One region of the Blastococcus sp. SYSU DS0541 genome, then DNA from elsewhere that is predicted to be linked to it. Evidence: riboswitches for the same ligand, from Rfam matches in the RefSeq annotation. Region 1 holds a riboswitch; the other holds the start of a gene.
The links. Region 1 has a riboswitch for cyclic di-AMP ahead of ACI794_RS12345 (NlpC/P60 family protein). Riboswitches for the same ligand answer to the same signal wherever they lie in the genome.
Positions count from the first base shown of each region.

Region 2: another riboswitch for cyclic di-AMP. It lies ahead of ACI794_RS15560 (LysM peptidoglycan-binding domain-containing protein); the one in region 1 lies ahead of ACI794_RS12345 (NlpC/P60 family protein).

Region 1 covers NZ_JBJHAD010000010.1:22,967-27,400, forward strand. The annotation lists gene ACI794_RS12335 (D-alanyl-D-alanine carboxypeptidase family protein) at 1-1,336, shown strand, start outside; gene ACI794_RS12340 (hypothetical protein) at 1,419-1,742, shown strand; cyclic di-AMP (ydaO/yuaA leader) riboswitch at 1,959-2,106, shown strand; gene ACI794_RS12345 (NlpC/P60 family protein) at 2,123-3,199, shown strand; gene ACI794_RS12350 (M48 family metallopeptidase) at 3,273-4,434, shown strand, end outside.
Region 2 covers NZ_JBJHAD010000014.1:118,081-122,514, forward strand. The annotation lists gene ACI794_RS15545 (HNH endonuclease signature motif containing protein) at 1-103, opposite strand, end outside; gene ACI794_RS15550 (DUF222 domain-containing protein) at 131-886, opposite strand; RNA gene rnpB (RNase P RNA component class A) at 1,216-1,617, shown strand; cyclic di-AMP (ydaO/yuaA leader) riboswitch at 1,846-1,984, shown strand; gene ACI794_RS15560 (LysM peptidoglycan-binding domain-containing protein) at 2,049-2,894, shown strand; gene ACI794_RS15565 (class I SAM-dependent methyltransferase) at 2,997-3,701, opposite strand; gene ACI794_RS15570 (prepilin peptidase) at 3,847-4,434, shown strand, end outside.

The DNA of each region.
Region 1 (4,434 bases):
CGGAGAGGTCCTGTCCGGCATGGGCTTCCTCGAGGTGGTCGACGCCCACGCGGCCCAGGTCATCGGCGTCGCCGAGAGCCACCGGCGCAGCGCGCTCGACCGGCGGGAGCACGCCCAGGCCGCCCTCGACCGGGCCCAGGTGCGGGCCGACGAGGTGGCGGCGCGGGTGGCCGATCTGGAGGCGGCCGCCGAGGCGGTCACCGCGGAGCTCGGCGACGTGCTCGCCGTCGTCGACGGCCAGCTCGCGGCGCTGCAGCGGGAGCAGACGACGGTCAACGAGCAGACGGCGGCCAGCTGGCAGGCCTACGTCGACCAGCTCCGCGCGGCCGGGCTGGCGGAGGTGCCCGCCGCCGCGTTGCAGGACCCCGAGCTGGCCCTGCCCGACCGGCTGGTGCCGGTGGCTGCGAGCGGGGGCGGCGCCCAGCGCGGGGTCGCCCAGCTGCCCGGTCGCCCGACCTCGATGCTCGTCCTCCCGATGGAGACGCTGACGGCGGTCGGCGGGGCGATGGAGGCGCTCGGGCAGCCGTACGCGCCCGGGACGGCAGGGCCCGACTCCTGGGACTGCGGCGCCCTGGTGCAGGTGGCCTACGGCCGGACCGGGCTGTCCCTGCCCGCGACGCAGGGCGACCTGTTCGCCCGCACCGTGCCGGTGGACCCCGCCGACGTGCTCCCCGGCGACCTGGTCTTCCTGGGCTCGCCGGAGGGCGGGCTGGGGCACGTGGGCATCGCCCTCGACACGCGGACCATGGTCACCGCGGACGCCCGGGCCGGCGCCGTCGTCGTGCGGACGCTGCCGGGCGACCAGGTGATGGGGATCGGTCGCCCGGTCCTCGGCCAGCGGGCCCGCGTCCCCGTCCCGGAGCCGGCCGCGGGGGCGTTGCGGAGCGAGTGCGGCAACACCGTCTACCCGCCCAGCTACGACGGCGGCCGGGCCTGGGGCGGCTACCCGAACGGCCTGATACCGCCGAGCGCGATGTGCCCCCTGGGGGTGGGCGGGCACTCGCTGAGGTGCGACGCGGCCGCGGCCTACCGGGCCATGGCGACGGCCTACGAGGCCGCCTTCGGCCGCCCGCTGTGCATCACCGACTCGTACCGCACCTATGCGTCACAGGTGCGGCTGTACGGGGAGAAGCCGGCGCTGGCCGCCGTGCCGGGCACGAGCAACCACGGTTGGGGCCTGGCGGTCGACCTGTGCGGTGGCGTGCAGTCCTTCGGGACGCCGCAGTACGCGTGGATGGAGGCCAACGCCGGCCGGTTCGGCTACCTGCACCCGACCTGGGCCGACCAGGGGAACGGGCGCGAGGAGCCCTGGCACTGGGAGTACGCCGGCACCTGATGCACCCGTTCCCTGGTCGCGCGGCCGGAAATGTCGGTGACCCCTCCTAGCGTGCGCAGCGACTCACGGAGGAGAAGAAGCGATGCTGATCGACTGCGACACCTGCACTGCCCGCGGGACCGGCTGCGCCGACTGCGTCGTCACCGTGCTGCTCGGCGCCCCGCCGGGTTGGCAGGGGGTCGACCCGGTCGTCGTGCCCATGACCGGGCGGGCGGCCCGTGGTGGTCCCGCCGTGGCCGCCGAGGACGTCGTCGTCCCGCCGCCGGGGGTGGTGGTGGAGTTCGACGAGGTCGAGCGCCGGGCCGTGCGGGCGCTCGCCGAGGGCGGCCTGGTGCCCCCGCTGCGTCACCCGAACGGGGCCGGCGGTCACGACGGCGAGCGGTCCCGCGGACGGCGCACGGGCTGACGTCCCGGACCGCGCCGACCGGGGCTTCTGCCCCGCAGCGGAGCCTCCGACGGGGAGGCGCGCCGCTGACCTGGGGATCTCCCTCACGCCGGGTTCCTCCAGTGATCATTTGTCACGCAGGTATCACGATCGTTAGGGTTCACGCCGTTCGGCCGGGTGGTCGTCATCCGTCGATGGATGGCCTCGACCGGACACCGCCTAATCACCGCACGGCGCGCACCACCGGCGCCGGAGGTGTACCGGGGACCCACCGCAGTTCTGGGGTGAGTTCTCCCGCAGCCGGCCCGCCGGTGCGCGGGGGATAGGGCCAGTCTTCCCAGCCCGAACCCGTCAGCTAACTCGGTCGGCGGTTGCAGAGGAAGAACGGAGAGCCGCCGCACGTGGCGACCCCTCACGCACTGCTGACGCACGCCCCCGAACAGCTCGGCACCGCCGACCGGTGCAGCTCCTCCCGCGCCCGTCGCTCCGGGCCCCTCCGCTCCGGATTGCTGGTCACCGCCGCCGCGGCCATGACCGTCACCTTCCTCCCGGGCACGGCGTCGGCCGTCCCCGGCACGGCCGACGCGGTCGCCGCCCAGGTGGCCCGGGCCAGCCACGAGCTCGAGGTCGTCTCCGAGGAGCTCAACGAGGCCAAGGTCGTCCTCGCCGGCCACCAGCGCGACGCGGAGGCCGCGAGCGAGGCCACCGCCGAGGCGGAGGCCCGGCTCGGTTCCCTCGACGGGCACATCCGCCGGCTGGCCCGCAGCGCCTACACCGGCAGCGGCATGTCGCCGCTCGACGTCCTGCTGACCAGCGACTCGGCCGACCAGCTCGTCGACCAGCTGGGCACCCTCGACGCGATCGCCGGGCACACCAACGACGTGCTCACCGAGGTGTCGCAGGCCGCCGAGGACGCCGAGGAGTCCCGCGAGGCAGCCGAGAAGGCCGCCGCGGACGCCCAGCGGACGGTGGAGGAGATCGCCGCCCGGCAGGAGGAGCTGGAGGCGAAGATCGCCGAGTACCAGCGCCGCTACGAGGAGCTCACCGCGCCGCAGCGGGAGCAGGTGGCGCAGGCGCACGGCGGGGCCGGCCTCCCGGCGCCCAGCGGCGTCGTCGCGCCGAGCTCGGCGGCCCAGGCCGCGGTGAACGCCGCGCTGGCCCAGCTCGGCGACCCGTACGTCTGGGGCGCCGGCGGGCCCAACGCCTTCGACTGCTCCGGCCTGACCTCCTACGCCTACGCCGCGGCGGGCGTGACGCTCCCGCACTCGAGCCGGTCGCAGAGCCAGATGGGCAAGCCCGTCTCGCGCAGCGAGCTGCAGCCCGGTGACCTGGTGTTCTTCTACAGCCCGGTCAGCCACGTCGGCATGTACATCGGCAACGGGCAGATGGTGCACGCCTCGACCTCCGGCCAGCCGGTGAAGGTGGCGAGCCTGGATTCGATGGGCAACTACAACGGAGCCCGTCGCATCGCCGGCTGACCGCCACCCGACCTCTGTCGGCCGGCCTGTCCGGAGGCGAGGACGACGGCGTCGGCTCACTAGGATCGGCCGGGTGAGCGTTCGCCGGGCCGCCCTGGTGGCCGCGGCCCTCCTCGGGATCGCCGTCGTCGTCGTGATCGCCGTCCGCACCCCGTGGACCGTCCTGCCGGAGCCGCCCGGCGGCTACACCGAGCCCGACCCCACCGCCGGCCTCGACCCGGCCCGGATCGAGCGCGCCGAGGCGTTCGCGGCCGCGCTGCGGCCGGCGTCGCTGGTCTCCCTGCTGCTGAGCCTGGGGGTGTCGGCGGTGCTCGGCCTGACCCCGCTGGGCGCCCGATTGATGCAGGCCGTCGCGGCGCGGGTGGGCGACCGGTGGTTCGTCCAGGTGCTGGTGGGGGTGCCGGTCCTCCTGCTGCTGGGGCGCCTGGCCACCCTGCCGCTCTCGGCCTACGCCGAGTCGGTGCGCACCCGCTACGGCCTCTCCACCCGCGGGTGGTGGCTCTGGCTGCGCGACGTCGCGGTCTCCCTGGCGATCAGCGTGGCGTTGACCGTGGTCGTGGTGCTGGCGTTCCTCTGGCTGGTTCGCCGGGCCCCGCGCACGTGGTGGGCGTGGGCGGGGGCGGCCGTCTCCGGCCTGGTGGTCGCCGGCTCGTTCCTGTACCCGGTGGTCATCGAGCCGGCGTTCAGCACCTTCGATCCCCTGCCGGCGGGGGAGCTGCGCAGCGACCTCCTGGCGCTCGCGGAGCAGAACGGCACCCCGGTGCAGGACGTGCTGGTCTCCGACGCGTCCCGGCGGACGACGGCGCTCAACGCCTACGTCTCCGGCTTCGGGTCCACCCGGCGCATCGTGGTCTACGACACGCTCCTCGGGGAGCTGCCCGACGCGGAGATCGAGTCGATCGTCGCCCACGAACTGGGGCACGTCGCGGCCGACGACGTCCTGACCGGCACGCTCATGGGGGCGCTGGGTGCGGGCGCGGCGACCGCGCTGCTCGGCTGGCTGCTGACCTGGGCACCGCTGCTGCGCCGGGCCGGGGCCGAGCGGCCCGGTGACCCGCGGGTCGTGCCGCTGCTGCTGTTCCTCGTCGCCGTCGGCGGCCTGCTCGGCACACCGGTGCAGAACTTGGTGTCCCGGCAGATCGAGCAGCGCGCCGACGTGCACGCCCTCGAGCTCACCCGCGACCCGGAGGCGTTCATCGACATGCAGCGTCGGCTCGCCGCGACCAACCTCGGCG
Region 2 (4,434 bases), on a different contig from region 1:
TGAGCGCGCCCAGCGGGGCGACCACGGTCAGCTGCGCGGTCACCGCGGGCTGGTCCTGCCACGGCCGGAGCAGCAGATCGGCCAGCGCACCGGTACGCAGCATGCCGATCGGCCGGTCATCCCCGGCCGCCTACGCCGCCCGGGCGTGGCCGTCCACCGCCGCCCGGCAGGCCCGGGCGTCGGGATGCGGGAGCAGGGCGCGCAGCTCGCCCATCCCGTCCCCGACCGGCCGCACCGACACATCCGCGCCGCGCCGGCGCGCTTCCCGGCGCCGGTCGGCCGCGGCGGCGTCGCGGGCCACCAGCTCCGCCCGCATGGCTTCGCGCAGCCGGCCCAGCCCCAGCCCGGTGGCGCCGGGCAGCACCGCGGCCTCCGCCGCGGCGATCACCGCCGGATCGGTGCCGGCCCCGGTGGCGGCGACCTCCGCGGCGATCGCCCGGGCACGGGGCCAGTCCAGCTGGCCCAGCCGCAGCCGGGCGGAGGTGGCCGGCAGCCCGGTGGTGAGCACCCCGGCGTGCTCCAGCAGGGTCACCGCCGCCGCCCGGCTGCTGTTGTGCACCGCCGCCAGCTCATCGGGCACGAACTCACTCACCCCCGCCGGCCCCACGGTTCCGGCCCGTTCCCCGCCGGGCAGCGGATCGACCGGGGCCGGGCGGGCGGCGGCGAGGTCCATCACCAGCTCCACCCGCAACGCCGCCAGCCGCGCCTCGGCGGCCACGATCTGCCCCAGCAGATCCGCCACCTCCACCGCCGACCGGCGGGCGGGCAGCCACGCGGACAACGGCTCGTCCCACCACTGAGGATCGGGATCCTTCAGCTCCCAGGGCGAGGGCGGCTCGGACACCGGCCCCACGCTCACCCCGACCGCGAACCCGACCACCGACACAACCGCAGGCTAGGACGGGGGTACGACACTTTCCGCAGGCCGAGAAGCGCGCGGGCCGACTGGCCGCCCACGGGGGCGGGCGGCCAGTCGGGCACCTACGAGCGCAGCGGATGCTGGATCACCGCGGTCGGGATGCGTCCGCTCTGCAGGCCATCAGCGTCCGCGGCGACTGAAACGGCTCAGCAGTCGCTTGAGCAGGTTGGCCTTGACGAGCCCTGAGATCAGTCCCATGACGTCCTCCTCCATCGGGTGGTGCGGGGATCGACGGCATGTACCCGCGCGCTGCGGGATCCATGTGCCGGACGCCCTACACTCCAGGGCACGACGGACGAGTCGGCTGGGCGGTCGCGTCGGCGGGGGAGACCCCGTCGCCGAGGAACGTCCGGGCTCCACAGGGCAGGGTGGTCGCTAACGGCGACCCGGGGTGACCCGCGGGACAGTGCCACAGAAAACAGACCGCCGGCGTTCGCGCCGGTAAGGGTGAAACGGTGGTGTAAGAGACCACCAGCACGCCGGGTGACCGGCGTGGCTCGGTAAACCCCACCCGGAGCTAGGTCAAGAAGGGACGGCGGTCCGCCGCCGTTCCGCGCAGGCGTTCGAGGGCGGCCCGCCCGAGCCTGCGGGTAGACCGCTGGAGCCTGCCGGCAACGGCAGGCCTAGATGGATGACCGCCCATCGGGAGGCCGCAAGGCACCCGTGGACAGAACCCGGCGTACAGGCCGACTCGTCCGTCCCCCGCCCGACGCCGGCCACCGGCCCGGTGAGGTCGGGACGTCACCCGGACGGGTGAACGGAGGCGCTGCGCGCACGGTTGGTGACGCGCCGTGCGGCCGTGCGGAGAGTTCTCGAAAAGGACCGGTCCGGCCTGTGGCGAGCCGATCCTGATACCTACCGTTCCCTCCGTCCGCCGATCGGCGGGCCCGGATGGCCGCCCGCCGAACCTGCCCACGGCCACCCCGGAGTCATAGACGCACGGGCAGGCGCGGGGGACCCACCGTTCGTGGCCCCTCCGGGACCTCGGGGTGAAGCCGCGCCATGCGCGGCCGGGCAGCTCTCGCCCGAACCCGACAGCTAACCCCGCAGGCGGCGAGAGGCTCACCACTCCATGCCCAACAGCCATCGCACCGTGGGGCGGCACCGTCGTCCCTCCCGCAACCGCGCCATGACCACCGTGGCGTACCCGGCCGTCGTCCTCGCCGCGGCCTCGGCCCTCACCCTCGGGACCATGGGCTCCGCGGCCGCCCACCCCGGCGCGCACACGGTCAGCCCCGGCGACACCCTCAGCAAGCTCGCGGCCGAGCACGGCACCACCTGGCGCAGCATCTACGACGCCAACCGTGACACGATCGGCGGGAACCCCAACCTGCTCCGCGTCGGCCAGGTCCTCACCATCGGCGGCGGCGCCGCGCCGGCAGCGGCGCCCGCTGTCGCGACGGGGTCGTACACCGTGGTCGCCGGCGACACGCTGGGCAAGATCGCGGCCCGCCACGGCACCACGTGGCAGGACCTGCACGCCCTGAACCTCGGCGTCATCGGCCCCGACGCGAACGTTCTGCGGGTCGGTCAGGTCCTCGCCCTCAGCGGCGGGGGACTGGCTCCCGAGCGCGCCAGCCGGGACGAGCGGCCCGCCCCGGCTCCCGCACCGGCCCCGGCCCCCGTCCCGGCCCCGGCGGCGACCTCGGCGGCCTACGACCAGTGGGACGCGCACGTCCGCCCCGACGTCCAGGAGATCGCCGAGGTGCACGGCGTCGGGACGGTGCTCACCCGCCCCGGCCACAGCCCCACCGCGGGCCTCGCGGCCGACTTCATGGTCTACGCCGACTCGGCCAAGGGTGACGCCGTCGCCCAGTACGTGATCGACAACGCGGCCCGGCTCGGCGTGGAGTACGTGATCTGGGAGCAGCGGATCGCCGGTACGTGGACCGGCTGGGCCTGGCAGGGCATGGAGGACCGTGGCTCGCCCACGGCCAACCACATGGACCACCCGCACGTGGCCTTCCTGCCGTAACCACACACCGCACGACGACGAGCGCCCCCTGCCCGGATCCCCGGGTGGGGGGCGCTCGTCCGTCGAGGTGCTGTCGTACGCCGGTCAGCCCCGGCCGACCGGTCAGACGGCGACGGCGGTGACGAAGGTGCAGATGCCCTCGCCCGACTCCGCCCGCGGCCGCAGCCCGATCGCCCACAGCAGCGCGGTCTCGACCCGGTGCGCCACCTTCCGCAGGCCCACGTACCAGGTCGACCCCCCGCTGGTGACGGTGATGTCGCCGAACCCTGCCGTCCGGATGTGCTCGACGAGCATCCAGTCGGGGAGGATCGAGATGTGGCCGGGCTGGTAGTAGTGCCCCGGCCCGAAGATGAACGGCGCGCCGCGCAGGAACATCTTGAGCCGCGAGTGCGGGTGGCCGACGTTGGGCGTGCTGACCAGCAGCTTGCCGCCGGGCTCCAGCAGCGCCCGGATGGAGCGCAGCACCTGCCGCGGGTTCTCGACGTGCTCGAGCGTCTCGACGCAGACCACCATGTCGAACGGGCCACGGGTCGCCTCGGTCCACTGCGGGTCGTCGAGGTCGAGGCGGTGGATCCAGTCGTGCGGCGGGTCCAGGTCGGTGGGGACGACGTCGAAGCCCGCGTCCCGCAGCCGCAACGCCAGCGCCCCGCAGCCGGCGCCCACCTCGAGGATCCGGCCGCCCTCGGGCAGCTGCTGCCGGACCAGTTCGAGCGCGTACTCGTGCACGCCGGGTGCGGCGTGCACGCCGTGCCCCTGGTAGGACCAGACCGCCGCCGTGCGCTGGGTGGTGCCCTCGTCCACTGTCACGCCCGGAGTCTGACCTACCCGCAGCCGCGACGCGCGCTCGTGCGCCACGGAAGCCCACACCCGACATGCTCGGCCGCGCCGCTGCAGGATGCAGGATGCAGGGTCCCCGTCGTGTCATCGTGATCGCCATGCGAGCAGTGCACCGGTGAGCGCCGTCGCCGTCGCCCTCATCGCGGCAGCCGCCGGCATCCCGGTCGGGCATCTGGTCAACCGGGCCGCGGGTCGCTTCCCGTGGCCGGCGCAGCTGCGGCCGGCGGAGCTGGTCGGCCCGGGACCCGTCGCCGTGCGGCCACCGGTGCTCGAGCTCCTGGCCGGGATCCTGTTCGGCCTGGTGGGCCTGCGCTTCGGCGCGGCGGCCGAGCTGCCGGCCTTTCTCTTCCTCGCCGGCGCCGGGCTGCTGCTCGCCGTCGTCGACCTCCGGCACCGGCTGCTGCCGAACCGGGTCGTCATCCCCTCAGTCGGCGTGGGCCTGGCGCTGCTGGCCGTCCCCGCCGCGGTGAGCGGCGAGTGGTACGCCCTGCTGAGAGCCGGGTTCGGGTCGATGGCGCTGTTCGCGGCGTTCCTCGTCCTCGCCCTCATCTCGCCCAGCGGTCTGGGCATGGGCGACGTCAAGCTCGCCGCGCTGCTCGGTCTCTACCTGGGCTGGCTGGGCTGGAGCGCGGTCGCGCTCGGGGGCGCCGCAGGCTTCCTGGTGCAGGCCCTGGTCGTGCTGCCCCTGCTGGCCCTGCGTCGG